DNA from 4 places in the Exiguobacterium sp. s125 genome. Region 1 is predicted to be linked to each of the others. Evidence: predicted binding sites of a transcription regulator. Region 1 holds the regulator's gene; each other region holds the start of a gene.
The links. The regulator Rex, encoded in region 1, represses fermentation and respiration genes when NADH is low (regulators of the CRP and FNR family bind a similar motif). The targets are predictions, from matches to a motif close to TTGTGAAATATTTCACAA.
Positions count from the first base shown of each region.

Region 2: the regulator Rex is predicted to act here: its motif matches at 2,899-2,916, upstream of KNQ05_RS08790 (L-lactate dehydrogenase).
Region 3: the regulator Rex is predicted to act here: its motif matches at 6,727-6,744, upstream of KNQ05_RS03035 (cytochrome ubiquinol oxidase subunit I).
Region 4: the regulator Rex is predicted to act here: its motif matches at 1,794-1,811, upstream of cydD (thiol reductant ABC exporter subunit CydD).

Region 1 is NZ_JACSMI010000007.1:8,494-16,452, reverse strand. It holds gene KNQ05_RS13645 (FecCD family ABC transporter permease) at 1-643, shown strand, start outside; gene KNQ05_RS13640 (FecCD family ABC transporter permease) at 640-1,647, shown strand; gene KNQ05_RS13635 (hypothetical protein) at 1,744-2,229, opposite strand; gene KNQ05_RS13630 (hypothetical protein) at 2,244-2,720, opposite strand; gene KNQ05_RS13625 (hypothetical protein) at 2,747-3,214, opposite strand; gene KNQ05_RS13620 (hypothetical protein) at 3,219-3,698, opposite strand; gene KNQ05_RS13615 (hypothetical protein) at 3,800-3,958, opposite strand; tRNA gene KNQ05_RS13610 (tRNA-Ala) at 4,130-4,202, opposite strand; gene tatC (twin-arginine translocase subunit TatC) at 4,310-5,089, opposite strand; gene KNQ05_RS13600 (twin-arginine translocase TatA/TatE family subunit) at 5,097-5,303, opposite strand; gene KNQ05_RS13595 (redox-sensing transcriptional repressor Rex) at 5,303-5,962, opposite strand; gene KNQ05_RS13590 (ABC-F family ATP-binding cassette domain-containing protein) at 6,131-7,959, shown strand, end outside.
Region 2 is NZ_JACSMI010000002.1:220,546-228,504, reverse strand. It holds gene KNQ05_RS08800 (M42 family metallopeptidase) at 1-998, opposite strand, end outside; gene KNQ05_RS08795 (GNAT family N-acetyltransferase) at 1,202-1,711, opposite strand; gene KNQ05_RS08790 (L-lactate dehydrogenase) at 1,911-2,864, opposite strand; gene KNQ05_RS08785 (DUF92 domain-containing protein) at 3,028-3,810, opposite strand; gene KNQ05_RS08780 (5-formyltetrahydrofolate cyclo-ligase) at 3,801-4,349, opposite strand; gene rpmG (50S ribosomal protein L33) at 4,408-4,557, opposite strand; gene KNQ05_RS08770 (glycoside hydrolase family 57 protein) at 4,662-6,845, opposite strand; gene KNQ05_RS08765 (DUF4912 domain-containing protein) at 6,881-7,603, opposite strand; gene phoU (phosphate signaling complex protein PhoU) at 7,712-7,959, opposite strand, start outside.
Region 3 is NZ_JACSMI010000001.1:629,463-637,421, reverse strand. It holds gene def (peptide deformylase) at 1-490, shown strand, start outside; gene rnjA (ribonuclease J1) at 550-2,217, opposite strand; gene KNQ05_RS03055 (DNA-dependent RNA polymerase subunit epsilon) at 2,214-2,432, opposite strand; gene KNQ05_RS03050 (Cof-type HAD-IIB family hydrolase) at 2,604-3,380, shown strand; gene KNQ05_RS03045 (potassium channel family protein) at 3,411-4,079, opposite strand; gene KNQ05_RS03040 (cytochrome d ubiquinol oxidase subunit II) at 4,184-5,209, opposite strand; gene KNQ05_RS03035 (cytochrome ubiquinol oxidase subunit I) at 5,222-6,610, opposite strand; gene KNQ05_RS03030 (N-acetyldiaminopimelate deacetylase) at 6,845-7,957, opposite strand; gene KNQ05_RS03025 (transcriptional regulator CcpC) at 7,941-7,959, opposite strand, start outside.
Region 4 is NZ_JACSMI010000006.1:26,549-34,507, reverse strand. It holds gene cydC (thiol reductant ABC exporter subunit CydC) at 1-31, opposite strand, end outside; gene cydD (thiol reductant ABC exporter subunit CydD) at 28-1,758, opposite strand; gene KNQ05_RS12970 (Rrf2 family transcriptional regulator) at 1,970-2,452, shown strand; gene KNQ05_RS12965 (nuclear transport factor 2 family protein) at 2,467-2,850, shown strand; gene ypfJ (KPN_02809 family neutral zinc metallopeptidase) at 2,902-3,747, opposite strand; gene KNQ05_RS12955 (methyl-accepting chemotaxis protein) at 3,956-5,479, shown strand; gene KNQ05_RS12950 (glycosyltransferase family 4 protein) at 5,752-6,867, shown strand; gene KNQ05_RS12945 (sugar phosphate nucleotidyltransferase) at 7,019-7,959, shown strand, end outside.

The DNA of each region.
Region 1 (7,959 bases):
GCTCGCGTGTTTCCTTGGAGCAGCAGCCGGTGCCTTACTTGTCTTCGGGATCGGTGCCTCAAAACGTGGCGGGTTTTCACCACTTCGAATCGTCCTCGCCGGGGCCGCGATTTCTGCTTTTTTATACGCAATCGCAGAAGGGATCGGCATTTACTTCAAAATCGCTCAAGACGTCTCGCAATGGACATCCGGCGGGCTGATTGGAACGACCTGGGGGCAACTGCAAATCATCACCCCCGTCATTTTAATCGGCATCGCGATTGCGATGATCTTCTCACGTCAATTAACGATTTTAAGCTTATCAGAAGAAGTCGCACTCGGGCTCGGGCAAAACATCACCCGGATTAAAGGTGTACTCTACGTCGTCGTCATCCTGCTCGCCGGGGCCGCCGTTGCTTTAGTCGGTAACATGGCATTCATCGGCTTGATGATTCCGCACATCGTCCGCGCAATCGTCGGCACCGATTACCGCTTCATCCTCCCGATGACCGCCGTCTTCGGTGCGACGTTCATGTTACTCGCGGACACGATTGGCCGGACACTGTATGCTCCATACGAAACACCGGTCGTTGCGATCGTCTCGATGCTCGGGCTGCCGTTCTTCTTACTCATCGTCCGCAAAGGAGGTCGTGCGTTCTCATGATCGAAACATCGCTCCGCCGCCGTCAGCGGTTGATCTTTATCGTCTTTAGTCTGTTATTGCTCGGAACGATCATCATCAGTATCGGGCTTGGGCCCGCCTCCCTCTCGTACGACCGGCTTCTGCCGACACTGTTCGGTCAAGGATCGTTCAAAGAAGAGTTTGTTTTGTTCTCACTCCGCCTGCCGCGGATTTTAATCACGGTACTCGCCGGCATGGCACTCGCCTTATCCGGTGCGATTCTTCAGGGCATCACCCGCAACGAACTCGCAGATCCCGGCATCATCGGTATCAATACAGGTGCTGGTGTCGCCATCGCCGCCTTCTTCCTTTACTTCCCGGTCGATGTCGGTGCGTTCATCTATGGGTTACCGGTTGCTGCCTTCATCGGGGCATTGATCACAGCGATTGCCATTTATGCCTTATCGTATGACCGTGTCCGTGGCCTGCAACCGATTCGTCTGATTTTGACCGGGGTCGGATTCTCGATGGCGTTATCCGGCATCATGGTCGTCCTGATTTCATCCGCGCGCCGTGAGAAGGTCGACTTCATCGCCAAATGGCTCGCCGGGAACATCTGGGGAACGGACTGGACATTCGTCTACGCGTTATTGCCTTGGCTGCTTATTCTCGTACCGTTTACGTTTTATAAGGCAAACAAACTCAATCTGCTGGCGCTGAATGAACCGGTTGCGATCGGCGTCGGCGTCGCGATTGAAAAGGAGCGCATCCAACTGTTACTCGCCGCTGTCGCACTCGCTGCATCCGCCGTTTCTGTAACAGGCGGGATCGCCTTCATCGGTTTGATGGCGCCCCATATCGCGCGCGCCCTCGTCGGTCCAAGGCATCAACTGTTCTTACCGATCGCCGTTTTGATTGGCGGATGGTTACTCGTCCTCGCCGATACGATTGGTCGGAACATCGCTGACCCGCAAGGCATCCCGGCAGGAATCGTCGTTGCGATCATCGGTGCTCCTTACTTCATTTATTTGCTGTCAAAAAAATAACCTCTACATGATGCGATCACAACTAAAAACGCAAGAAGTAGGCGAATCCGGAATCCGCCGCCTTCTTGCGTTTTTTTGTTGCTCTAAGATGACCAGTCAATATTTGATTCGTTTTTCTTCCCGTTCCGCCCGGATCAATTCCTGTTCTGATAAGTGTGTCGGATCGAGTCGTTTAATCCGTTTATCGACAATTCGGTCCAATGACAGCACCGTTAGGAAAAAGACAAGGAACGGTCCGATGTATTCGGGACGCGCTACGTAGGGCGTGATGATTTGCCCCAGGACGACGACCAGTACTTCAATGATACTGATCAATATATACGGTAGTCCGAGATGATCCCAGGCCTCAAGCCCGTCAAACCGCTTCTTGAAATAGCGGTACTTCAGGAATCGGACGATCCATCGATAGGATAACAAAGGGACTAACAAGAAATACTGAAACGATGATTCTGTCAGATGCCAATCGTCTGCTAAAAAGAGAAATACAAACAATACCAGTCCAAACAAGACCGTTTGAATGTAACGTGCCTGTTTTAAAAATCGGATATAATCCATTTTCCGCTCGCGTTGCATGCTCTCCATCGTTTGCCTCCTCGTTACATCCCGATTCCTTCGCCCGTCGGATGACGGTGTTCGATTCCTTTTCGGTCCGGTGTCTCAAGCAAATCCATTTTATCGAGCTTCGTTACCGTCCGGTCCGTCCACTTTTGAAATTGCAGCATCCCTGAAATCCACAACATTAGCGGAAACAGATAGCCCCACTGTCCAAGGTGCGGGGCGACAACTGCGGCACCCGCAATAAAGACCGCTTCGAGTAAAGTGATCCCACCGAACAGCAGACCAAGTGGTCGCGCCTGTACCTTCGACCGAACTAACAGAACGGATTGGATCACTCGCTGCATGCCATTATAGGCGAGTAACGGCGTAAGAATCAAAAATCCAACTGCTGAATCCGTCAGGTGCCCGCTTCCGGAGAAGAACAGCACCGCAAAAAATACGCCCGCAATTACATACGTCCGGATTTGCCGGCTGATTTTTGTCCATTTTTGATACGTGCTTAAAGTGTTTCTCATCCGTTCACTCCTCTTGTGTGTTTCGCTTACTTACGGTAACGCTCAATCTCACGCATCGTGACGAATGCCGGATCCAGTTGTTTCGCTTGTTTGTTCAATTGGGACACAATCAAATAGGCGACGATGATCGACATAAGAAAGACCGTAAAAGAAATACCGGCGTATTGTGGAAAAACAGTCCCCACATAAAGTGTAAGGATCGGGATGAACGAACCGATCATCGATACACGTGCCACTTTCAAGACCGTCTTTTTATAGATATCTTTCGTAAGGCGTTGCTTTAAAATCCGCAGACGAATGATTTCTCTAAGTGCGTTAGCCAAACAGAATACCGTAATCGCAAATACGGAGAACAGCCCTGTTTCCCAAAAATCCGGGATGAACCAACCAGCAAGCGCAAGCAACAGAACCGGAACCGGCACCAGATGCTGAATCCTTTTTAATGGCGGTCCGAGTAATTTCAACCGTGTATTTTTTTCAATCAATGTACTCACCTTGTCACTCCTCCACTTCTTTGACGTTCGCATGAATTTCTTTATCACTGACGAAGTCGGGATCGCCTGACCGGGCAATCTTTTTAAACAACCAGTCCGTAACGTAATAGACCGGTGCGAGGATGATCAGCATCCAAAGGGCAATTTTCCAGATCGACATCTCTTTCGTCTCAAGTATCACGGTGTACAGCGAACCGTACAAGACGAATTGAATCCCGAGCCACAGCAACGATTGGTTCATCACTTGGTCGCTTGAGAGATAGCGCGCCAGGATTTTTCGTTTTTCGAGTCGAAACGGGAGATCAAACACGAGAAAGACAAGCGGTAACAGACTCAAGTACATGGTCGTGCTGAAGATTTCCGTAAACGTTCCTGCTGTCGCCATCAAGGCAGCGATGACCCAACTTTTATTCTGCAATTGATTTTTTTCGATATAAGCAACCGTCAACGCCTGTAATCGTTCCTCGCGGAGCGTTTGTTCCATCCTGAAATGCCCTCCCTCGTTTCAACTGTCTATACTGTCATATACTTACAGTTTACCAGTTATGTTTCAAAAAAAAAGAAACTTCCTTAAAAAAGGAGTTTCTAGGCTGAAACTTGAATGATGAGATAGATGACGCTATACGCAACAATTGCTAACGGAATCAGTGCCACACCAATCAACCAACCGTTCTTATCACGGATTCCGAGATACAGAACAAGACAGCCGACGATGAAGGCAATTAACGTCGTAAATGGATTCATAATGCTTCCCCCTCTTGATTACCTATTAAGAAATTTCCCATTCCCTCAAAAGGATAAACACAGAAAACGACTTCAATCGGTTCATCAACATCATCCAGGCTGTAAGCTTCTGTTTTGCCGCCACCACTATAACAAAAAACACCACTCGGCAAATGCCAAGTGATGTACATATGGAGACTATCGGGCTCGAACCGACGACCTTTTGGCTGCCAGCCAAACGCTCTCCCAGCTGAGCTAAGCCCCCTCGTATTCTTGTAATCAGTATAAACCATATCGATTCACTTTTTCAATATAAAAAGAGCGCTTCCAAACAAAAACCTCTCCGTCGCCGAAACGACCGAGAGGAGACTGTTACTTATTCAACTCACGCATCAAATCCGCTTGTCGTTCAAGCTCCGCTTGTTGCTCAAGAATCAGTACTTTTTTGTACGTCCGGGCTGAAATCATGATGCTGATTTCATAGAGGACGAACAACGGTACCGAAATCATCAGATGTGACGTCACATCCGGTGGAGAGATTAAAGCCGCGATGACGAAGAGCGCAAAGTACGCATATTTCCGATTTTTCCGCATGAACAATGGCGTCACGAGTCCAAGACGGGTCAAGAACATCGTCACGACCGGCAGTTGGAACAAGATACCGAACGGAATCGTCAGCCGTATTAAGAAACTAAAATAGTTTTCGACCCCGATGACTTGCTCGATGCCGAGCTCTTGCCCAAGTTCCGTCGATACTTTGAGTAGAAACGGAAGTAACCAAAAATAAGAGAACGCGATTCCGGACAAAAATAAGAAAAATGTGACCGGAATATACGTCAAGGTCGCTTTCTGTTCCTGTTCGAATAAACCGGGTCGGATGAACGCCCATAGCTGGTACATCCAAAATGGTGAAGCCAGGACGACCGCGATGATGAACGCTAAATTCAAGTACAACATCAGGGGATCGGCCACATTAAAGGCATTCAATCCGATGCCGAGCTCTTTCAGGTCCGACTGCAGAAAACGCACGAGCGGTCGGACGAGCGGAAAGGCCGCGGCGAACAAGACGACGACGATGATGAGTGACCAGACGATCCGCTTGCGCAACTCGTCTAGATGCGATGTCACACTCTGTTCTTGATCAATCGCCATAATTTAATCACTTCTCTTTCGATTCATCCTTGTTGTCTTTATCATCGTCCATGATGCCGTGTGTCGCACTCTTGAACTCTTTTAACGTCTGACCGGCAGCACGACCGAGCTCCGGTAATTTTTTCGGTCCGAAGATGATCAACGCGACGGCACCGATCAAAGCGATGCTCCCTGGTCCGATGAACGCGATGGTTGATGGAATAAGGTTTTCCATTATGATTTCACTCCTTCAGCTGATTGCGAATAATGCTTCATGAAATAAACTAGTGACTGCAACTCGATCGACAAATCGATGTGATGGACCCGAACGTGGGCCGGTACGTTCAACCGCGCCGGTGTAAAGTTCAGAATTCCGGTCACACCATACTCAACTAACTCATCCGCTACTGACTGTGCGAACTGGGATGGGACCGTCAAGATGGCGACATCAACCTTGTTCGCTTCGATTTGCTCTTTCATGTCAGAGACATGATAGATAGGAACGTCTTGCGTCGTTGTTCCGACCTTGTTTTCGTCCGCATCAAACGCAACGACTATCCGAGTACTATTATTCTTTAAAAAGTTATAATTTGCAAACGCCGTTCCGAGATGTCCGACCCCGACAAGTGCCACATTCGTGACTTCATCCTGGTTCAGTGTCTTTCGGAAAAACGTCAATAGATGTTGTACGTTGTAACCGTATCCTTTTTTCCCTAACGCCCCAAAGTAGGAAAAATCGCGGCGGATCGTCGCTGAATCGACTTTGACCGCTTCACTGAGCTCTGCTGAAGAGACGCGCAGCTTGCCTGAGTTATAAAGACTCTGAATGAAACGATAATATAACGGCAGTCGTTTCGCCGTCGCTTGTGGTATTTTTGTGTCTGGCCCATTCATACTGCAGTTCCCCCTTCGGCCACGTTCTGACGTGGCACCCAAATCAATGCAAAGAATTCTATTCTCTTTGATTGTAAACCACTTCACATAGACTAACAAATAATATATTCCACGGGACTCCTGCGTTTTTTTCATGATAGACTAAAGGGTGGAAGGATGGATGTTTTTATGATTCTCTTACAAGTGAACCAACTATCAAAATCATTCGGTGTTGAGCCGATTTTAGACAATATTAAACTCGAAGTGCAGGAGCGGGACCGGATTGCGCTCGTCGGACGAAATGGTGCCGGAAAATCGACACTTTTAAAAATCATCGCCGGAGAGCTCAGTCATGACTCTGGTGAGATCATGAAGAGTAAGGAAGTGAAAATCGGTTACCTCGCCCAGGACAGTGGTCTTGAGTCGAATGAAACGATTTGGAATGAAATGTTGACCGTGTTCGAACACCTGCAAGAGCAGGAACGTTCGCTCCGTCGGATGGAGATTGAGATGGGGATGGACCATATCTTAAATGATGCTGTTGCTTACGACCGTCTGTTGAAAACATACGATCAGGCACAACATGACTTCTCGGACGCCGGCGGTTACCAGTTCGAAGCCAACATCCGCTCCGTCCTGCACGGGATGCGTTTTTATCCGGACGATTATTCACGCCGGATCCAGACGCTATCCGGTGGACAACGGACGCGACTCGCACTGGCGAAGATGTTGCTCCAGGCACCTGAGCTGTTGATTCTTGACGAGCCGACGAACCACCTCGACATCGATACACTCTCTTGGCTCGAAAGTTATCTGGCTGGTTACCGTGGAGCGGTCTTGATCGTCTCCCATGACCGTTACTTCCTCGACCAGGTCGTCAACGTCGTCTATGAATTGTCACGGAACGTCTGCCGGAAGTTTACCGGCAACTACACGAAGTACTTGGAACAAAAGGCAGCACTGTATGAACAAGAGATGAAGCAGTTCGAACAGCAACAGGAAGACATCGCGAAGATGCAAGACTTCATCCAGCGTAACATCGCACGGGCGACGACGACGAAACGCGCACAAAGCGTCCGCAAACGTCTTGAAAAAGTCGACCGGATTGATCGTCCGGATGGGGATGAACGCAGCACCGTCCTGTCGTTCCCGATTGAAAAACAAAGTGGGAACGATGTGTTACAAGTCACGCAACTCGCGGTCGGCTATGAAGAAGCCGTCTCAAAAGGCATCACGTTCCGCTTACAACGCGGCGAATCCCTCGCCCTCGTTGGTCCGAACGGAATCGGAAAATCGACGTTACTGAAAGTCCTTGTCAACCGGATTAAACCGTTATTCGGTGAACATCGTTTCGGGACCGGCGTTTCTGTCGGCTACTACGATCAGGAGCAGGCCGAGCTCAACGACCGCAACCGGGTCATCGATGAAATTTGGAACGAGTGGCCGTTGATGCGGGAACAACAAGTCCGGTCCGTCCTCGGTCAATTCCTGTTCAGTGGTGATGATGTCTTCAAGCTCGTTCATGAATTATCCGGCGGCGAGCGCGGACGCCTCGCCCTCGCGAAGTTAAAATTACGCAAAACGAACGTCCTCATTCTCGATGAGCCGACCAATCACCTCGATCTTGATTCGAAGATGGTGCTTGAGAACGCGCTTGTCGACTATGAAGGCACGCTCCTGTTCGTCTCCCACGACCGTTACTTCATCGACCGGGTTGCGACACGCGTCATCGAGATGAATCCGGACGGTGTGACGGATTATCTCGGCGACTACTCTTACTATATGGAGAAGAAGGCCGAGAAAGAAGAAATCGCCCGCCTCGAAGCAGAGGAAGCGAAAGCCATCAAAGTCGCTGCTTCGAAAAGCATCGACAAAGATGCGCAAAAAGAAGAACGGAAAAAGAAACAACAGCTCGAACAACTCGAACAAGACATCGAACGGCTAGAAACGCGATCGACTGAAATCGAACAACTGCTTTGCGAACCGGAAGTCTTCAACGATATTCCGAAGGCGACGGC
Region 2 (7,959 bases), on a different contig from region 1:
ACATTCAGTAAATCATACGTCGCTTGAAGTGACGCTTCATGCGTCCGTTCATACGAGTGACTCGATTCGATTCCTGGACCAAGCAGTCCATGACGGACGTCGTGCCCCGCACTGACGGCTGCTGAAGCGTCAGAACCGTAATATGGATAGATATCGACCTTATACGGAATCGAATGGCTTTGGGCAAGACGTGTGAACTGATGACGTAATGCAAGGTCATACGGTCCTGAGCTATCTTTCGCACAGATTGATACCGTATATTCATCCGAGTGTTGTCCTTCTCCTAATGCGCCCATATCGACAGCGATGTATTCTGCGACGTCTTCAGAAAAACCGGCATTCCCACCAAATCCGACTTCTTCATAATTCGAAATCAGAATTTGCGTCGTATGCGGTAATGTCTCGTTTTTCCACTCCTTGATCAGTTCGAGCAACAGGGCGACGGATGCTTTATCGTCCAGATGACGTGATTTGACGAAACCTGTTTCGGTATGAATAAATCGCGGATCGAACGTCACGATGTCACCGACTTCAATCCCTGCTACCCGTGTTTCCTCTGCCGTCGTTGACCGGATATCGAGTCTCACTTCGATATTCGTCGCATTTCGCTCTTCCGTGTTCGTCACGCGTGACGTATGGACGCTTGAGTGATGGAACAAAATCGTTCCTGAAACGGTCTGTCCGTCCATTTTATGCACGAGACAATTTTCACCTTCGATTGCCGTCCACGCATAACCGCCAAGTTGTGATAACGTCAGTCGACCTGTCGGCAAAATTTCTTTGACCATCGCCCCGAGCGTATCGACGTGTGCTGTCAACAAACGAATCCGTGAAGACTGTCCGGGCAACGTAGCGAGCAATGCTCCCTTTTCTAACTTTTTATACGTAATTCCTTCTGCTTTAAATCGATTTTCTACATATGTAAGAGCATGCGCGGTAAATCCAGTCGGACTTGGGATTTCTACTAATTCACGAATCGTCTCAATCACAGCTTTCATCTTGTTCGCTCCTCGTTTGACGTCCTTTTTAAGAAAGGACGGCTTATTTTAATGAAATCGTTTCCTTCTTATGATACCAAATATCTCTCTCCAGTCGAAAAAGAATGCACAATCAAAAAAAGCGACCGCCTGCTATGAAAAAAAGCCATAGCAACAGTTGCGCTACGACTTTCATCCTTTAAATGACTTCTTAACTCTTTCATTTAGACGTATTTTTTCATCCAAATGTCATCTCGATACGTCCCATCCTCTAGTTTGACCGAATCAGGGTCTTCTGCATATACTTCGAAACCAAGTGATTCATAGAGTTTTTGAGCAGCTTCATTTCCTGACAAGACGGCTAGAATGACTTGTTCGACTTCCGGAATTTGTTTCGCCTCTTCAATCAAGGCCTCCATTAGGGCGCGCCCCGTGCCCCCACGATAATCCGGTGAGATATAGACACCAGAAATCATCGCCTTATGTGATTCCCGTGACAGTTCGTACGGTTTGACCTGACCAAATCCAAACAATGTATCTTCATCGAATATCCCGATCCAAACTTCATCCGACTCCGGATCTCCTTCTAGCCCCTCTTGAACTTCTTCGAGCGGCGTTTGTTGCTCATCGTCAAAAGAATGACCAAATGCATCCGGATGATTTTTTAGCCCTTCGAGGCGTAAGCGCCAATACTGTTCTGCATCTTCCTTTGTTAACGTTCGAAATGTATACATGACTATCGTTTCTCCCCTTTGTGAGTTTTCTAATGTTTCTTAAGACATGAAAAACTCTTCTATCCCTAACATAACCTTTTTCTAGTAAAATAAAACCTAGTTTTCAGATTTTTTATCGCGTCCTTTTTTCTAATCAAAAAATCGTACCCACTGAAACTCCGTTTGCCCGAGTTCAGTGGGTACGATTGACGCTTCCGATTTAACGTAAGACAGGTTCCATCGTTTGACGTAAAACTTCCGCCGAATGATGGAATTTTTTTAATTCCTCATCCGTCAGCGACACCTCGATGACTTCGCGCACACCTTGTCGGTTAATCACGGCAGGTACACCGATATGAATACCAGAAATCCCGTACTGTCCGTCAACGTGCGCTCCTACAGTCAACAAACAGTTCTCGTTCCCGAGAATCGCACGGACGATCCGAACGAGACCAAGTCCAATCGCATAGTATGTTGCACCTTTTCGTTCAATGATATGATAGGCTGCATCGCGTACATTGATATAGATTTGATCTAAATCTTTTTGAGAATAACGATCGTCTTCTGCAAGCAGTTCATCAATCGTTTTTCCATAGATTCTTGAGTTGCTCCAGGCAGCGAATTCCGTGTCGCCATGCTCACCTAAAATATAGGCGTGGGCGTTTCGTGAATCGATATTAAAGTATTCTCCTAACATTTGGCGCAAGCGTGCCGTATCGAGTACCGTTCCTGATCCGAAGACGCGTGACTTTGGTAAACCAGAATATTTCCATGCTAAATGTGCCATGATATCAACGGGATTTGATGCGACGACGATGATGCCGTCAAATCCTGATTCCATGATTTGGCGCATCATTTCTTTCATGATTAAAGCATTTTTCGCAACGAGGTCAAGTCGTGTCTCACCCGGTTTTTGTGGTGCACCGGCCGTGATCACGATGACTTCGGCATCTTTACAATCCACGTAATCCCCTGCCCATATCCGCATCGGCGAAGAACTGAATGGCGTCCCGTGATTTAAATCCATCGCTTCCCCTTCAGCTTTTGCTTTATTCACATCAATGATGACAAGTTCTTCACAAAGTCCAGCTGTCGTCATTTGATACGCAAAACTTGATCCTACTGCCCCCGCACCAATTAACGCAACGCGTGTAACTTTAGCATGTAATTCCATCCGATATGTCCACCCTTCCAAACAAACTAAAAGTTTGTTAACTATATCACAATTAGATTGTAACATCTTTCACAAACTATAAAAGACTGTGTAAACGGTCACATTTTGTCTAATTTGTGTCAACAATATCCTAACATAAGGAAGTCAGGTACTTCACCTTCCATTACCACAATCGATACAACATGAAACCAATCAGCCCCGCTAGCGTACTGGACAAATAATTAACGGCGTCATTCCCTAGCCACTTCCACCCTCGGACATATTGTGTCGTAGTACCATGATGGATTTTTTTCTCGGTTTCTTTGCCACAAATCTGACAACGATACTTTCGTTGAACGGTAGCGCCTAACACCGTATCGAGAATACTGCCAAGGACACCTCCGGCCGCGACGATCAACCATTGCTTTACGGACAAATCGAATAGAATGTCACCCGCTGTCGCGATAAATAATGCACCGATGATTGTCGCGAGTGTCCCGAGTAAAGATACCCCGCCGCTCGTTCCTCGTAAGACCGGTTTAAACGTCCGGATTGAAATCGGTTCTTTTTTAGAAAGCGGACCAATCTCGGATGCCCATGTATCTGCATTCGAAGCAGCAATGACAATCAAGAAAACTAATAAAAAATCAAATTCATTTGTCAGTACAACGCCTATCGAAGCAAGCATAGCGGTTCCACCGTTGGCAAGCACTTGCCAACCATCTCGTGCACCATCCTTCTCGACGATTTGATCGACGGACTGCTTGCGTGCCTTACCGAGTTTTGATAACAGGCTAGAGCTACCGAAGAATAACAGTAACAGGACTAATCCTTCATAATCGAGCGCATAGACGACCGTGCTGCCGACAAGTATCGTCAACAATGCACCGCTTTTCGTTAATAATCCAAATTGATAGCCAGCATATCCGAGAGCTAAGCAGATGAATAGAAGAACAGTTAATGACATTGAATGACCTCATCTTCAGTGACAATTGTATCAACCGGGCGATCAAATGATTCTACTTCGAATCGTTCCACGACTTGAACGGCAAATGCAATCGAAAGCGTCGGACCTGAAAAATCAATCAACGCACGATCGTAAAATCCACCGCCCCATCCTAAGCGATAGCCATTACGCATATAGGCACGACCCGGTACGATACAAAGATCAATCGTCGGCAATGCAATTTCAAAAGCAGTTGCATCCGGTTCAAAAATCCCCATCGAATTCTCAATCAGTCGACTGCTTGGCGAATGTTCAAAAAATCTCATTTCTTGACCGATGACCTTCGGAATGACGACACGTTTTCCATCCGCCCATGCTTGTTGAATGACTCGATCCGTTGAACATTCGTTTCGAAACGAGAGGGTCACCGCAATTGATGTCGCACTCATCCATTCTGGCAATACAAATAACTGCTCTGCAATTCGTCGTTCCCGCTCCTGCCGGTTTTCCAACCGGTTCAGTCGCTCCGCGATTACCCGTCGCACCGCTTTTTTATTCATATAGTATTCCCCCATTCACAAAAAAAGCCATCACACAAGGTGACGGCTTCCATCTCAATTATTTTACTTCACGGTGAAGTGTGTGCTTACGGAGACGTGGGTTGTATTTCTTCAACTCAAGACGCTCTGGGTTGTTACGCTTGTTCTTTTTAGTGATATAAGTACGGTCACCAGTTTCAGTGCAAGCCAAAGTAATTTTAACGCGCATGGGATTCCCTCCTATCTAGCTCTCAATGTATCAAGTGTTTTTGCTTTACATAAGGTTAAGCATACTCAAGTATCGTACCAAGAAAGGAACGGAATTGCAACTGTTCATCCGTTCTTTTTCTGAATCGCCAATTGTTCGTATGGTTTTTCAAGGTTCACTTGGAATTCAAGCGGTTTTTGAGCAACATGATAATCATTTTCGATTCCTTGTCGCGCTTCTTCACGTTCTAAATAAATCAATTGTGAATGACGAAGTGCTTCGCCCTCTAATCGTTTAATCGCAACAACTAAACCACCGCTACTCGCTGGAGAACGCTCACTCTCAAGATTGTACACATTGCTGACAAGCGGCAACTGGTTGATCTCAGCAAACGATTGAGCAGCCGACGCCGTCTCCATCGTAAAGTTATGGACAAGGCGGAATTCTACGATTTTATGCAGGGCTTGCGCTTGACGCAACACGGCAAGATTTAATCCGGCCAACTGATTGTAAGTTTGAACGAGCGGTAGACCCGTCATGCGGACGCCGTAAATATGAACGCCATCTTCAAATCGATAAGCCGTCTCATTTTCTGTGATGACATAGACATTTTCTCCCGCTCCTGCCAATCGCTTCGCAAACTCAGCAATTGGTCGGTTCGAATCTTGGTAATCTTTTGCGACGAGTAAAATCGCAGCATCGTTCCATGACGTTTCACGTTGCACCGCAACATAGTAGTCATGCGTCGTCAAATAGACGTCTGGTTCGATGTCTGTATCCGCTAAGAAGGGATATTCGGCATAACGCGTTTCAAGCCAGTCGGTCGTTAATTCTCCAGCGTCAAGTAACCGCTCCGTTTCTTCAAATCGCTTAATATGTTCACGGAATCGATTCGCCGCATATTGTGCAGTCGTCTGTCCATCGAGAATGAACGGCCAGTCGCTCGAAACCGCGAGCAAGTATTCACGAATCAATTGACGTTTTGCTTTGACCGTCAAACCATCTTGATGACGATTACGCGCCATGACACCGGCTAATCGTTTTTCAAGTTGATGCAAGTGACGAATCATCCAGTCGTTCCGTTCATTGATCCACACATCCGCATACCCTTTCCGGCCCCATGTCCCCATTGCGACGTGCACCGTCTCGATGTCGCCAAAATGACGCTCGAGGAACATTGTAGGTGAAATCGATTCGACCCCAACATCTTCAAGTCGTTCCATGGCTTTACCAAGGAAGTCCGGTCCCTCAAACCACCAATGTCCAAACAGTTCTGCATCGAATGGCGCCGTGACGAGGAAGGGTGGGAAATCTTGTCCACTGTGCTGGTCAAGATGCTCCGCCAATGCTTCCGCAAAGTCAGCTGCATGCTCATCCGTTTGTTTCCAAGCCCAGTCGCGGACATAAAAAGCCTTTTGATCGGACTCTCCTGTAACACGATGTAATTTTAAGCCCGTATCGTAGCGGAGTCCTTCAGGATGCATGAATTCTGCAATTTGGTCCCACTCCCGATCATAGGCAAGATCGCGGTAAAATTCACGATAGTTCGGGTGTCCCGGATAACCAATGACAGAACTCCAAATGCGTCCAGAAATGATTTGATCGCGCGGAAACAGTGCAACACCATGTGGCGAATAGACCGGTGCGCCGATGCCGTGTTTCGGAGCAGGATCAGCGTTTAAGATGGAATGTTCGTCTACGAATGTATAACGAATCCCCTCTTCGTACATGATTTTATCAAGACCTGGTGTGTAGGCACATTCCGGCATCCATAGCCCCGTCGGACGGAATCCATAATGACGTTCGAAACAATTTAATCCAGTTTGAATCTCTGACCGGGCAGCTTGCTCTGATAACATATGCGGACTGAAACCATGCGTTGCCGTACAGGTCATCAATTCAAGGTAACCCGCTTCTTTATAATGACGGAAGGCATGGTTTAAATCGCGACCCCAATGTTCGAATGTATTTTTTAAGTCACGGTACCGTTCTTTGTAGAAAAGCAGGGCATCCCGTTCTTCCGCCACTAAATCGCGGTCAAGTTCTTGATCAATTAAGCGTAATGTATCATCTAAATGCTCTACATAACGTTCTTGAATCAGTGAATCCGCAAGCATTTCAATGACGGGTGGAGAAATACTAATCGTCCATCCGAGCGGACGCTCCAGACGATCAATTTCCCATAATAACGGAATATACGTTTCTGAAATCGCTTCGTACATCCAACGCTCTTCTAGACGATGAGCTTCCTGATGACGAATATAAGGTAAATGGGCATGTAAAACGAGTGAAAAATAGCCTTTGCGCATGTTTTCTCTTCCTCTCCTTCTTTCTATCTTTTAGCTCAACGAATTCGGTCGAAATAAGAATACGGTCGTAAAACTTCTACCCATTCCGGTTGCTCGACTTCTCCATTTTGCCAACGAGCGACGACTTCAGCGAATCGCCCTTCAACGACAGGTTCGTCACGCGGCGTCTCGACCGGCTTCGAACGTAGTACCGGAACAAAGTCACCATCAATCGTTTGAATTCCCCATTCGATGATGTATGTAGTGTTTGGGGATAACGGACGAACGAACCAAGAGTTCGTCATTTCCGGCAGTTCAAATTGATACGTCCGGTTCGCTTCACCTTTTTCATACTCGACTAACGTCACATCAATGATTCGAAGTTCTTTACGGAATGAATCGAACGCTGCATGGTAATGCGTCTCTAACATTTTACGAGATAACTCCGAGAGCTCCCAGTACACGTACAATGCCGTCGGCGATTGAACGATGGCATGCATGATGTCATCTTCATAGTGCGTCGCCATCCCGAATGCATCCCGTTCAAGCGATGGTATGGCGATGACAGCAGGAACGATTTCATTCGCAGCCACTTTCATCGATGGAGTGGCTTTCTGTTGTTTTTTAGGAGCTGCTGTTTTTTTGTCCGTTGGTTCTGAAAGTGATTTTCGGTACTTACTCCACGCATATTTCACTTTCCCTTCCGTCGACTCTAATTTCTCAGCGATTTGTTTTGTCGTCAGTCCTTGTTCTTTTAATTTTATGATTTTATCAAGCATTACCTATCACCTCTTTATCTTTATTCACTTCTTTCCTATTCTACAAACTTGTTTCAAATTCCTTTACGAAAAAAAGTAGGTCGAGGATTTTCCTCGTACCTACTCAAGTTAGTTATTTAAGTCGTAGTGTTTCCCTTTTTCGAGATAGATGAGGTGCTCCCCGACGTTCGTCAAATGGTCGCCCATCCGTTCGATGTAGCGACAGATGTTCGTAAACTGCATGATTTCATCGACAACAATCGGTTGCAATGACATATGGCGCATGTATTGGCGAAGCGCTTTATATGTCGTCTCATCAATGATGTTGTCGAGATCGGATAACGCTTTTGCTTTTTCGATATCACCATCGCGATAGG
Region 3 (7,959 bases), on a different contig from region 1:
ACGATCGGTGGAAGTTACTTTCCCACTCAGTGAGGAAGATAAAGAAACGATGCGCTTGATGCGCGAGTTTCTTGCTAACAGTCAAGATGATGAAATAGCTGAAAAGTACGATTTGCGTAGCGGGATAGGTCTTGCTGCTCCTCAAATCGGTGTCAATAAGCGGATGTTCGCGATTCGACTTCCAGACGGCGACGATCTTTTAGAGTTCGGAATCTATAATCCGAAAATCATCAGCCACTCTGTCGAACAGACGTTTTTAACTGGTGGTGAAGGCTGCCTATCCGTCGACCGTGAAGTCGAAGGTCACGTGCCACGCTATATGCGTATTACCCTTACTGGCATCGATCATAACGGAATTCCTGTAAAATTAAGATTAAAAGGTATGAAAGCCATCGTTTGCCAGCATGAATATGACCATTTAGACGGCATCATGTTTTACGATCGAATCGATAAAAAAGAACCATTCAAGGAATATGGACCTGCCACATGAGCTCTTCCACGCCTTGAAACAAAAAAGCCATTTCCTGATTCAGGAAATGGCTTTTTTCGTTAAACTTCCATAATGATCGGCATGACCATCGGATGACGTTGTGTTTTTTCAGTCAAATAAGGTGTTAATGTATCGTTGATGACTTGTTTGATATCTGTCCACTTCGTGTTTCGGTTCGTTAATGATTGTTCTAACGAACGTTTCAACAAGCGCTCGGCATCTTTAATTAAGTTGCCTGATTCACGCATGTAGACGAATCCACGAGAAATGATGTCCGGTCCAGAAACAAGACGGTTTGTTTTCGAGTCGAGTGTGACGACGACGACGACAAGTCCTTCTTCCGAAAGAATACGACGATCGCGTAACACGATGTTTCCAATATCTCCAATCCCTTTTCCATCGACGTATACCGCATTCGCCTGGATTTTACCAGTGATCGCTGCTGCATTGGCATCGAGTGCTAAGACTTCACCGTTATCCATGACGAAACAGTTCTCTTCCGGAACACCCGCATCCATCGCAAGCGACATGTGTTTTTTCAACATACGGTATTCACCATGAATCGGCATGAAGTACTTCGGCTTAAGTAGGCGCAGCATCAAGAGTTGCTCTTGCTGACTACCGTGACCTGACGTATGGATATCGTTGAGCTTACCATACATCACGTCTGCCCCTGCTTTATACAGCTGGTTGATTGTTTTTCCGACCGAAACAACGTTTCCTGGGATCGGTGAAGATGAGAAGATGACCAAATCATCGGGAATGATTGAAATCTGACGGTGTGTCCCATTCGCGATTCGGCTTAACGCTGCCATCGGCTCTCCTTGCGAACCTGTACAAAGAATCGTAATTTCATTCGATTTATACCGTTTCATTTCATTCGGTTCGATGATTGTTCCTTTAGGTGCCTTGATGAAATCAAGCTCTTGTCCAATCATCATGACCTTGTCCATGCTTCGACCGAAGACGACGATTTTCCGTCCTGCTTCGACTGAGGCATTGACGACTTGTTGGAGACGATAAATGTTCGAGGCGAACGTCGCAAAGATGATTCGTCCATCCGCTTTCCGGAAAACATCCGAAATCGTTTCACCGACAACCCGTTCACTCATTGTAAATCCTTCAACTTCAGCATTCGTCGAGTCAGATAAGAGACAAAGTACGCCTTCTTTCCCGAGTTCTGCCATCTTCGCTAAGTCAGCAGGCTCCCCAACTGGTGTGAAGTCGAACTTAAAGTCCCCCGTATGGACGATATTGCCTTGTGGCGTTTTTACGACGACACCGAACGAATTTGGAATCGAGTGTGTCGTCCGGAAGAATGAAATACTTGTCTTCCGGAACTTGATGATCGAGTCCTCATCAATTTCATGAAGTTCCGCCGTCCGTAATAAACCATGCTCTTCTAATTTGACCTTGATTAAACCAAGGGCAATTTTCCCCGCATAAATCGGTAAGTTCACTTGTTTTAATAAGAAAGGAAGTCCGCCGATATGATCTTCGTGTCCGTGTGTAATGAACACACCTTTGACTTTATCTTTATTTTTGATTAAATACGTGTAATCTGGAATAACATAATCGATTCCGAGCAATTCATCTTCTGGGAACATGACCCCTGCATCAATGACGATGATTTCATCTTGGAATTGAACCACATATGTGTTCTTCCCGATTTCTCCTAAACCGCCGAGTGCGAATACGGCTGCTTGGTGGTTTTTGACGAACTTCATGCGAACGTCGCTACCTTGTAGTCAACACTTTGTTTTTCGTACTCAAGGAATTCTCCACTTACTTCGCGGATGAATTCAACATTAATGTCTTTGATGAGATGATCAATCGATGTTCGCACGTCACGAATGCTCTCTCCTTCAACATACATAACCTCTGTCCGTTCTCTTACTGGTGCTTCCGAACGAAGCGGTTGATAAAATACTTTAAAAATCATACTTAGCAACTCCTTATCAGTCCATTGTTTTTTGTCCTTAGATTAGTATACACGAAAACGGTTCATTTTTTCATCCTTATTCAACAACTGATATCTGCTTGAACCTAGGCGCTATGCTATACTTTCATTTGTAAACGGCTATTCAGCCAATTAAATAGAGAAGGTGAAACCATGGCAAATCAAAAAGTCGTCTTTTTCGATATCGATGGAACCTTGCTTCACGATGGTCATTTCATACCGGAATCGACAAAACAGGCAATCAAACAACTACAGGAAAACGGCGTTTACGTCGCCATCGCGACCGGGCGTGGTCCTGCAATGCTGTCAGGCGTCCGTGAGCAACTCGGCATCGATACGGTCATTGGCTACAACGGTCAAATCGTCGTTCATCAAAATAAAGTCATCTATAAACGTCCGCAACCCGTCGATGATTTGAAACATTTAACATCACGTGCAAAAGAGAATGGGCACACACTTGTTTATCTCGGCGAGAAACAAGGCTTCACGACGCGTCAAACAGACGATACCGTCGCGACGTCACTCGGCGCGCTCGATATTCCCCTCCCTGCTTATAATGAAGAAGCTTACGAGACGCACGATATCTTCCAAACCCTCGTCTATTGTCAGGCAGAAGAAGAATCGATTTATACGCAAAACTATCAAGCATTCGATTTCATTCGCTGGCACCCACAAGCGATGGACGTCATCAATGCCGGATCGTCGAAAGCCGATGGAATTAAACAATTCCTCCGTTTAACGGATATCAAACGTGAAGATACGTTTGCTTTCGGTGACGCGCTGAACGATCTCGAGATGCTCCGCTACGTCGGAACAGGCATCGCGATGGGCAATGGATTAGACGAAACAAAAGCCGCCGCCGACTTCGTCACGAAACACATTCTTGAAGACGGCATCGCGCACGGTTTAAAAAAATTCCAATTAATTTAAAAGGGATACAAAAAAAGCTGAGGAGATCCCTCAGCTTTTTACTTTATGGATGGCTCGTTCGAGACGATCCAAGTCTTCGTTTTCTCCAATGACGACAAGGTAGTCGCCCTTTTCAATGACTTCATCAGCTTGTAACGAAATCATGACATTTTCTCCCCGTTTGATGGCGACGACGTTCGCGCCGTACTTACTTCGTAAATCAAGATCAATCAACGTTTTGTTTGCCATGCGATCGCTGACCTTGATTTCAACGATTGAGAATTCTTGAGACAGGTCAAGATAATCCAAAATATTCGAACTCATCAGGCCGTTCGCAATCCTAACCCCCATGTCACGTTCCGGGTGGACAATGAAGTCAGCACCGATTTTCCGCAATACTTTTTCATGGTAATCGTTCGTCGCTTTGACAGTGATTGATTTAACACCGAGTTCCTTTAAAATCAACGTTGTCAAAATCGAAGCTTGAATGTTTTCCCCAATCGCAACGATGACGTGATCAAAGTTTCGAATTCCAAGACTTTTCAATACGTTCTCATCCGTCGTATCCGCGATGACGGAGTGTGTCGCAATCCCCATGTATTCATTGACACGTTCTTCATCCGAATCAATCGCTAGAACGTCATAGCCATTCTTCGATAATTCACGGACGATCGAACCACCAAAACGCCCCAAACCAATTACTGCAAACTCTCCATTCATGTTCAACTCTCCTTCAGATTTCGCTTCGTCAGTAGTAGTGTACCCGATTCCTTCTTAAAATACTATAAACGCCTTCACAGTGCGTGAAGGCGTTTAAGATCTCGCTATTTTTTTACTTTTTCGCCTCTGACATAATCGTTATCAAACAGGAACAATCGTAAAATCAGATAGAGTGCCGGAATCAATAATAATAGTCCGAAGATAAAGACTACGACAAGCGACGTCGCCATTGTTTCGTTAACGACCGCTTTATTGATATCGATGTACGGATATAAGATATACGGTAAATGAGTATAGCCGTATCCGAACCATGCAACTCCGTATTGAGCCATGACAGCGATAAAGGCAATTCCATAATTCCGCTTCAGGTAGACGAGTGCGACTGCAACACAGAAAAACACAAAACTTGCTGCGAACCACCACCAGTTACCATTCAAAATGTTTTCATAATGCCATGCAGCTTGATTCTTTAAACCAAAGAAAACAAGTCCACAGACGATGATCGTTGGAATGCTCCAAAAGAGCGCCCATTTCCGAATCAAGTCACTCGCCCCTACGTCTCGCGCCTTATCTGCGTAGAACAACAGGAACATCGCACTAATATAAAGGACAGAGACAATCGCAAGTGCTACGACTGACCAGGAATAAAAGTTCGTAAACAATTTCGTCCCTAAAAACTCAACCGTTTCATTCGTTTTACGAATAAAGCCACCTTGACTAATCGTCAACGTCGTCGACATCGCAGCCGGAATCAAGAGCCCCGTCGCACCATAGAGAAACGTATAGAACATACTATCGTTCGAACCGTAGTTCGCAAAGGCATAAAAGCTACCGCGAATCGCAATCAGAACGAGTACGATTGATGCAGGCACGAGAAGTGCCGTTCCATAGTAATAAGCTGTGTCCGGGAAAAACCCGACGAGACCAACAAAGAAGAAAACGAAGAAAACGTTCGTCACTTCCCAAACGGGCGAAAGATAACGTAAAATCAATCGATTCGTCAAATGATCTCGTTTTGTATATTTCGAGTAAAATGCGTAAAATCCAGCACCGAAGTCAATTGAGGCAACGATGAGATATCCATAGAGGAACGTCCAAAGTACGGTTATTCCTAGTGTTTGAATGTCCAACTCGTTCCCTCCTTATTCTTTATCGTCCGCAAACATCGCTTCACCGCGAGTATGGTGATCGTCTGCGAGTTCTTTACCGACAGGATTATTCTTAAACATACGGAGCAATACGACTGTACAAATCGTACCAAGTAAGAGGTACAACATGCTGAATAGAATCAGCATCGGTCCGACTGCAGTAGATGTCGTCGCTGCGTCAGCCGTTCTCATAATACCATATAGCGTCCATGGTTGACGTCCGATTTCCGCGTACATCCAACCTGCTTCAATCGAAACGATGGCAAGTGGTCCACCAATGAAAATACCGCGCAGTAACCATTTATTATACGGGTTCAACTTCTTCAGTCGGAATGCGAGTATGAACAAGGCGGAAATCGCTGCTAAATACATCCCAATCGATACCATGATATCGAAGAAATAGTGGACGAATAAAGGCGCTTGGTCTTCTTTCGCAAATTCATTTAGACCGATGACTTCTGTATCTGGTGCTCCACCTGCAAGAATTGACAAGGCGTATGGAATCTTAACCGCACCTTTGATGTCATAACTACCATCTTCTTGCTCATCCAAAATCCCACCGAAAATCAGTTCTGCTTCATTTGTCGTTTCAAAATGCCACTCCGCTGCTGCTAATTTTTCAGGTTGATATTTCGCAAGGTACTTTCCTGAAAAATCACCGACGAGCGCTGTCGAGAAGGCGAAAATCAATCCAGCCATGACTGTCAGACGAAGTGCCTTTTTGTGATACGCCGTCTCGGCTGCGGACAGTGTTTTCTTGCGCAATAGATGGAACGCAGCAATTGCTGCTAAGATGAACGCAACCGTCAAGTAAGCAGATACAATAACGTGTGTCGCTTTTGTTGGCGTTGCCGTATTGAACATCGCTTTTAACGGTTCGATTTGTGTTAACGTTCCGTTGACAATTTTAAAACCTTCCGGAGAATTCATGAACGAGTTAACTGTCGTGATGAAGAAGGCTGACGCCGTTGCCCCAATGACGACCGGAATCCCGATTAACCAGTGTAACCATGGATTTTTAAAGCGATCCCATGTGTACAAGTAAATCCCAAGGAAGATCGCTTCAAAGAAGAAGGCGAACGTTTCCATGAAGAGCGGCAAAGCAATCGTCTGTCCGGCTACTTGCATTAATGAAGGCCATAAGAGCGATAATTGTAATCCGATTGCCGTCCCCGTAACGACTCCGACCGCTACCGTTACGATATAACCGCGCGTCCAACGTCGTGCTAAAAGAATATAATCTGGATCTTTTCGTTTAATTCCAATGTACTCGGCTGCGAGTACCATCAACGGAACTCCTACACCAATCGTTGCAAAAATGATGTGAAATGCTAATGTGAGCCCTGTCAATAATCGACTGAGCATAACTGGATCATTGAACATGTGTGTGCCCCCCTCTTCCTAAACGTACTTCTATATATGTTTATATCCGTATCATAGAGAACATAATCATTTGTGTCTGTTCTAAATGTTTGATGTAACAAATTGTTCACATCTATTCGTGATTTTCTTCACAAAACGTTCGAAAACTAGATGATCTCGCTAAATGAAAACCCTTTACTTCGATTTGAGGCGAAGTAAAGGGCATTTCTACAGTCTTTTTACGATTCATTCAGTTTACACATATTCACGGAAGTAATGATCCAGTAAATTAATCACAAATGGGATCGCCTCTTCATCCGGATTCAACGTCGGCTGATGTAAACCGGACGTTGGATTATCGATTCCAAGCCAAAACATCATGCCTGGGACTTCTTTTAACATGAATCCAAAGTCTTCACCCGTCATCGCAGCGTCGCATTCAACATAATTTGCATTCATCTTAACGAATGAAGAAAATTTATCGACGACGTTTTGATCATTCACGACTTCGTAATAGCGGTTTCCAAATTGCAAATCAATTTTCACGCCAAATGACGCTTCAATTCCACGAACGATGTCACGTACCCGTTCTTCTAATTTTTCCATATCAGTACCGTTCAACGCACGCATCGTTCCATCTAGCACAGCTCGACCGGCAATAACATTTTCACGAATCCCCGCATCGACCTTGCCAATCGTGATGACACTACAATTCATCGGATTGATTGATCGACTGACGATTGTTTGCAACTGCATGATGAGTGCAGCCTGAGCAACGACCGTATCGACCGTCAAGTGTGGAAATGCAGCATGACCACTTTGACCATAAATCGTGATGTGAACTTCCCGCGCACTGGCAAATAATACGCCAGGACGACTCGCAATTGTCCCGACCGGATATTCAGGTGCCACATGGAGACCATACATTTCACTCGGACGATATTTTTCGAATAATGGACTTTTAATCATCGGTTCCGCTCCACCCGGACCTTCTTCTGCCGGTTGGAATAAGAAGACGACGTCATCCATGATCGGTAACTCGACAAGACGACGAAGCAGACCTAACGCAATTGACGCATGGACGTCATGCCCACAGGCGTGCATCATTCCCGGATGCTCCGAACCAAAAGGAAGACCCGTCGCTTCTTCGATCGGCAAACCATCGATATCTGCGCGGTAACCGATTGTTCGATTTCCGGTCAACCCTTTAACACGAACGAAAACACCTGTTTCAAACGTATCGTAGCTGACGCGGTCTTCAGGATAAGAGCGAATCTGATTTAAAATAAAGGCTTGCGTCTTGAACTCCTTGAATCCTAATTCAGGTATTTTATGAAGTTCTCTTCGCATTTCAATCGCGTATTCCATCT
Region 4 (7,959 bases), on a different contig from region 1:
TCAATCGAAAAATACCCATCAATTCCTTCATCGTGTTTCCTCCCCTCGTTGGACGGCACGCATCCGTGCGTACTCCGAATCCCGTGCGAGTAACGCCTCATGTGTGCCTTGGTCGACGATCCGGCCGGCCTCTAAAATGACGATGTTGTCCGACTGTTCAATCGTATGCAGACGGTGTGCGACCGTGATGACGGTCGCCGTCCGTCCGAGTTCTCCGATTGCCTGCTGTAACAGGTGTTCCGTCTTGACGTCGAGTCCCGTCGTCGGTTCATCGAACAGGATGACGTTCGGTCGTTTCAAGAAGGCACGGGCGAGTGCGACCCGTTGTTTTTCGCCACCCGATAGACCGCGCCCCCCTTCACCGATTCCGGTGTCGAGCCCGTCCGGTAAACTCGCAATCAGTTCCCCGAGTCCTGCGGCAGCTGCCGCACGCTCGATGTCTGTCCGCGTCGCCTCCCGTAATTCACCGATGGCGATGTTGTCGGCGAGTGTCCCCGCATACAGGTAAGGATGCTGCGAGATATAGCTGAGCTGTCCGAACCAGCTCGTTTCCGTGAATTGTGCGCGTGGCTGACCATTCAGGAGCACTTCGCCGTTCTTTGGATCGGCCAGTCCCGCGAGTAACTGCAGGACGGTCGATTTCCCGGCACCACTTCGTCCGATCAAGGCGATTTTTTGATACGGTTCGATGCGCAACGTGACGTCGGTCAGCGCAAACCGCTCGTCCTGATACGTAAAGTCCACGTCTTTCAGTTCAATCCGCGGTGGTGTCGCGGACTTTAACGCCTCCGTTCCGAACGTTACGCCCCGGTCGTCTTGCGTCAGTTCAGACGCAATCTGTTTCGCCGCCGCAACACTGCCCCGTCCGGTATGGAACGCTGCCCCCATCTCTTTTAAGGCCAAATAATACTCCGGTGCAAGCACGAGCATCAAGAAGGCTGGAACAAAGGTGATGCTTTGAAATAAAATCAACCGGAGACTGACCTCAAGCGCAATCATCCCCATGCTGAGCATCGAGATGAACTCAAGCATCAACGACGACAAGAAGGCAAGCTTCAGCACGGTCAAGGTCGCATCGCGGAAGTCGAGACTGCTCCGTTCGATGACGTCCTGCTGTGCTTTCGCGCGACCAAACAACTTCAACGTCGTGATGCCTTGCAGCGTATCGAGGAAGGTTCCGGAGAACGCCGTCATCTTCTCGAGCTGCGTATCGGCACGCTTTTGCGTCATGATTCCGATGACGATGTAGAACAGTGGAATGAATGGTGCCGTGATCATCATGACGAGTCCCGTAATCCAGTCATAACTGAATGCTGCGATCAGCACCATCAAGGGAACGATCGACGTCTGGATGACTTTCGGCAAGTATTGGCTGTAATAGCTGTCCATCTCATCGACCGCGTCAAGCAACACACTGACCTTTTGTCCCGACTGTCCTTGCGACATCACTTCGACGGAACTCGTCGTATACTTCGCGACGAGCGCCTGGCGAATGTCTTGTTTGACACGCGCCGCGAGAACCGTCCCGAGCCGTCCGTTCCAGTACGTGACAGCGACCCGTAACATCAGCATGAGCAGTAAGACACCGAGTAGCGGAACAATTGCCGCAAAGGCGTCCCCTTGGAGAAAAATGCGGTCGACGATGATGACGATCAAGTACGATTGACCGATGACCGCAATCCCCATCAGGACAGCCGCCAGCATCAATTGCAACATGATCGTACGTGGAATCGAGATGATTCCTTTAAGTGGATTCATATAAAAACGCCCCTTCACAAATTGTGAACGACTTTTAGTGAATATTTTCACATATCGTACATTCAGTATACCGAATCCTTCGTTTAGTTGCCATGAGAATGCCGCTCCAAAGGTGTGACGGTTTTGTGAGAAGCGTTTTACTCGACAAAATTGCTAACGTCCACTATTATAGACAATAGTTATCTACGTTATACAGAAAGGGCGAATTACCATGCAAATGAAAACCGGAGTCGAACAATCCGTCTACGCGATGCTGTTACTGACCTTTTTGCCGAAGAAAGGACTTTTACCCGGTGAGTTCATCAGTCAGCAGCTCGGCGCTTCACCGACGTACTTTCAAAAACTATTGCGTAAACTCGTCAGTGCCGACCTCCTTCTGTCTGTCCCGGGGGTCAAAGGCGGTTTCCGACTGAATCAACCTTCCGATCGGATTCGTATCTTTGACGTCTACGAAGCCATCGAAGGAAAACAATCCCTTTATGCTTCAAGTGGTGTCTTTGAAGACTTGATGGGCATCAAAGAACAGAACGTCCGCCTCTTATCTAACTTGATGACGGAAGCGGAAGATGCTTGGCAATCGACCTTAAAACGTGAAACGATTGGATCGCTCCGACAGGAAATCGACAGGAACTGTCCCCCTGACCACTTAACGACATTGCAAGCCTTGATTGAACAACAAATGATTCGCAACTAAAAGGAGACTTACGCATGACTACACTTGACCGCTACTTTGAGTTATTTGACGCTTCCCGGACCGATGAACAGGCTTTTAGTGACCTCATTTCACTCTTTTCGGACGACATCACGTTCGTCTTGAGTGGACAGGAACAACACGGGATTGACGCCTGGAAAAAATTCGTCCGCCTGGTCTTCACTGCCAACCAGGACATCAAGCACATGTATGAAGCCTGGCTCCCGTCAGCAGATGGCGATACATTCGAGACACGCTGGGCAGTCTGTGGCAAGCGGGCTGACGGAACGGTCTTCACACAAGACGGAACGGATATCGCCCGCCTTGATGCAGACGGAAAAATCGTCTACCTCGCCAATGTGCCGGATGATGCGAAGATGTTTAACAATTACAACGACTAACCCAAAGAGACCGTTCCCCACTCGGAACGGTCTCTTTTTGAAGTCATCCGCTTATAAGTTTGCTGCTTCGAACGTGTCGCCGCCTTCAATCGTTCCGTTATCAAAACCTTTTTGGAACCAGCTTTTCCGTTGTTTCGATGTCCCGTGCGTAAAGCTTTCCGGCACGACGTATCCTTGACCTTTTTTCTGAAGGGTATCGTCACCGACGGCATTTGCAGCACCAAGCGCTTCTTCAAGGTCGCCTTCTTCCAACAAGTTCTCCCCTTGCGCGTGATGTGCCCACACGCCGGCATAATAATCTGCCTGCAGTTCGAACCGGACGAGGTATTTATTGAATTTCTCTTCGCTCATCTTTTGACGGAGCGGCATGATCTCATCTGACGTCCCGAGTAACGTCTGGACGTGATGACCGACTTCATGGGCAATGACGTAAGCCATCGCAAAGTCGCCAGGCGCCCCGTACTTAGTTTGTAATTCATCATAAAAACTTAAATCAATGTATAATTTCTGATCGCCCGGACAATAAAAAGGACCGACCGATTTTCCGGCTTGTCCACACGCTGAACTGACTTGGTCGGTATAAAGGACAAGTGTCGGTTCTTTGTATGTCATCCCGTCTTGTTTAAACTCCTTCGTCCAGACACGTTCCGTATCGGCGAGCACGACCGAGACAAAATCGGCGGCTTCTTTTTCTTTCGCTGTTTCTTGATAGCCTGAGTTCGTACCGCTCTCTGAACCGGATAAATCCCCCAGCAAATCAGCAGGATTCCCACCCATCAACGTCACGACGATCAAGATGATGATGCCAAGTCCACCTCCGATTCCCGCGATTCCTTTCCCACCCATTCCCCGGCGGTCTTCTACGTTTGAACTTCGTTCTCTTCCCTTCCACTTCATGCGGCTTCCTCCTACCAATTTCGATGTTTTTATATACCCGTTCAGGCATTTATTCATGCCACGTTCTTTTAGAAAAATAATGGATGTGCATCTAACTTTTTTTCCAGTCAACAAACACATGCGTGCAACCGATAGTCTTGATACGTCTACCAAAACAGAACTTTGTCTTTGTTTTAGTTTCAACTAGAAATCGGAGGAATTTTATTTTATGAAACGTCATCAACTCATGCTCAGCATCACGTCTCTTATCGTCGTTTTATCTTTAATCGTCCATGGACTCCACCGCTTCACAACGTTTGGAGAAGGCTACTCCCTTTTACAGGGAAAAGGACCAGCCGCGTCGCTCGCTACGTTAACGGTCGTCGCGCTGATTCCTGTCTTTTTTCTCTTCGCAGCTGTTATCCTGTACCGGCTTAATCCGCAGAGTAAACAGGTTGCCATCCTCTTGACACTGACGCTGACATTCGCAAGCATGTCAATCATCGCCGGTGGAGAGGGTCTCGTCGAATATCACTTCTCGATTTTCATGGTCCTGGCATTGATTGCCTATTTCCGGCGAATCGATTTAATTTTAATCAGCACGGTATTATTTGCGATTCAGCATCTTGCCGGATTCTTTTTTGCACCGACGCTACTGTGCGGAACGACCGGGTATCCGTTTAGTTTGTTGCTGATTCATGCAGTGTTCTTAGTTTTAACGAGCAGTGCCCTGATCATTCAAGTATTCGTTCAAAATCGTGAACGTCACGCGGCGCACGCACGGGAAACGGAAGCAAACACGTTAATCACGAACGTCAGTCAACAAATCGAAGCACTGGTCGGTCATTTAAAAACGAATACGACACACTTGAAGCAAGCTGCTGCAAACTCAGTTGTCGTCACAGATCAGATTGCTGCTGCCATCGAACCGATCGTCGACTCTGCCGACGGTCAATATCAATCGATGCAACATGGAACGAATCAGTTACAGCAAGTCAATCAAGCAATCGCGACGATTCAAACACAGATGGCGACGACGGCAGACACAGCCGTCCACATGACAGCCACCGCACGTGAAGGAAATGAAGAGATGCAGTCGATGGAACGCCGGGTCGAAGCAATGGTCGAAGCGACGAACCGCTTAAACGATTCCGTCGAGACGATGACAGGACGCTCCGATCAAATCCAGACGATTCTCGCGAGTCTTGAAGCAATTGCCGGGCAAACGAACTTACTTGCACTCAATGCAGCGATTGAAGCTGCGCGCGCCGGTGAAGCGGGACGCGGCTTCGCCGTCGTTGCGACCGAAGTCGGGCATCTCGCCGTCCAGTCACGAAGCTATGCCAATGAAGTGACGGAAGTGTTAGAGGCTCTTGTCGAAGACACAAACCAAATCAAGGCAACGGCCCGAGCGTATGCCGAGACGTTGACGGAAAACCGTCAGATGACGAAACGCGTCGGTCAGACCTTCGCTGATATTACAGGAATGATTCAAGATGTCGAACAGCATATTCGCTCGATTCAAACAGCACGCCAAGGTGTCGGTACGCAAATGCTTGAAATCGGTGAACGCATGGATACGACACGTGTCGCCTCGCTCGAGGTACGGCGCGGGATCGAATCTACAGCTGCAGGACTCGAAGAACAGGCTGGTGTCCAACACGAATTTGAAACGATGACCGATTCACTCAATCAAATGACCGATTCGCTCGAACAACTCGTCGATAAATTAACGAATCATGTTAAATCCTAAAAAGCAGGTCCCTTCGTTAACGGGGACCTGCTTTTTAAAATTAAATGAAACCCTTCTAGGAATCTGCGATCCCTACCTCGAATAACTAATTAAGACTGACAGTATTAAAGAAAAATCCCTGATATTATACTGCAGAGTCTTGCGGTGAGAAAATGGACTTCAGATGACGTTGTCAGCTCTCACCTCCCTTTAAATAGCGAGGCGGTAGCTTACTCGCCCTTTCGAGACCCTCTTTTTGAATGGACCTACTACACGTATAGGAGGACATGATAATGAAACCACACCTCTTATTTTTGTCTTGGCGTGATATTAAACATCCGAAAGCAGGCAGTGCTGAAGTTTTCATTCACGAAGTATTGAAACGGGTTGCCGAAGATTATCGCCTTACCCACATCTCACCTGGCTTTGATGGTGGTCACGACGTTGAATTTCTTGATGGTGTCACCTATATCCGACGCGGAACAAACGCAACGGTCCTTCTGTATGCTTTTCACTATTACCAGATACATGCATCGACAATTGATCTCGTTGTCGATCAAGTCAATACCCATCACTTTTTCACTCCGCTTTATGTACCACGAGAAAAACGTGCCCTATTCATTTATCGACTAACACGTGAAATTTGGAAGATCAACGTCAACCAACCGTATGCCTGGTTAGGAGAACGGACGGAAACGCCCCGCCTCCGCCTCTACCGGAACGATTTGGCGGTGACTGTCAGCAAATCGACCACTGACGATTTAATCGATGTCGGATTCGCTCCAAAACGAATTACGATTTTACCGGCAGGAATCAATTTCACCCCATGGCCAGAGATAGACTGGAAAAATAAAGAAGAAAAACCGACTTTTCTTTACATTGGTCGTATGTCCGCCTATAAAGGAATCAACGATGCGATTAAAGCGTTCGTCATATTCAAACAGGAGTTTCCGGAAGCCCGTTTTTGGGTGATTGGTGAAAAAGATGAGACCTACATTGAAGAGCAACTAAATCCTCTTCTTCCGGAAGAAATGCGTCAAGATATTACCTATTTCGGCTTCGTCAGTCATGAAGAGAAACTTGAGCGAATGAGCCGGGCGACCGCTTTATTATTTCCATCAAAGCGCGAAGGCTGGGGGTTGGCAGTCAGTGAAGCTGCTGCTGTCGGGACGCCATCCATCGTCTATCATGCTCCCGGTCTTCAAGATGCTGTACAGTATGGATTAGCTGGATATATGACAACGTTCCAGACTCCAGGCGCATTAGCCATTGAAATGCGATCATGCATTCGGGATACAGAACAGTATGATACGATTCGTTACGCCTCTTACCTTTTCGCAAAAACACGCCACTGGGACTATACCGGATCCCGTTTTCGGGAATGGATACAGAAAACGTTGACTCGATGACTAATGGTTTCTTAAAAGACCATTAGTCTATAAGTGAATTATGTGTTTTCCACTTTTCAACTCAGAACATGTCTCAATTGTCCAAAGAAATAGGAACTATTATTCATTTGCATAAATACAGTTAACCGTTTCATTGAAAGGATGGATTGGCATGTACATTTTATTATTGTCTGGCGGGTCCGGAAAAAGATTATGGCCCCTTTCAAATGACTTAAACTCAAAACAATTTTTACGCATTTTAGAAGACCCGTCCGGGAAAAAACAGTCCATGATTGAACGTGTTTTTCTCCAACTTCAAGAAATCAAGTTAGCTGAACGCACTCTGATTTCAACAACCAAATCACAGCTCGATGCTATCGAGCATCAATTAGGTCCAGATGTCGCCGTTATTTGTGAACCTTCGCGTCGTGATACGTTTCCTGCCATCATGCTTGCAACAAGTTACTTAGCTGAAAACATTGATTCGACAGAGACAATTGTCATCATGCCCGTCGATTCTTATGTAGATATGTCCTTCTTCGAGAGGTTTAGTTTACTCGATACGGCTGTCCAATCCCATCCTGACGCGTTGCATTTAATGGGTGTCGAACCACTTCATCCAACCTCAAAGTATGGTTACATTATTCCAGAAACAGCCAATCAGATGGCACGGGTAAAGAAGTTTCAAGAAAAGCCGACAATCATCTTAGCTGAACAATTAATTAAAGAAGATGCACTTTGGAGTTGCGGTGTCTTTGCTTGCCAACTCGATTTTCTTATTAAACAATTGTTTGCTCAAAACGTTCCTACCACCTACTGTGATCTACTCCGCTCTTACGACTCTCTTGAAAAAACATCTTTTGACTATGCGGTTGTTGAAAAAACGGAACTGATTTACGTACATCGGTATGAAGGTCCGTGGAAAGATCTCGGAACCTGGAATACGTTAACGGAGGAAATGCCGAGTGTTCTTCATGGAAATGCTCATCTTCTGAAATCAACAAATACACATATTGTAAACGAACTTCAAATTCCAGTTCTCGGAATTGGATTGGATGATTTAATAGTTTCCGTTAGTCCTGACGGTGTCTTGGTTTCTTCTAAAGAAGAAAC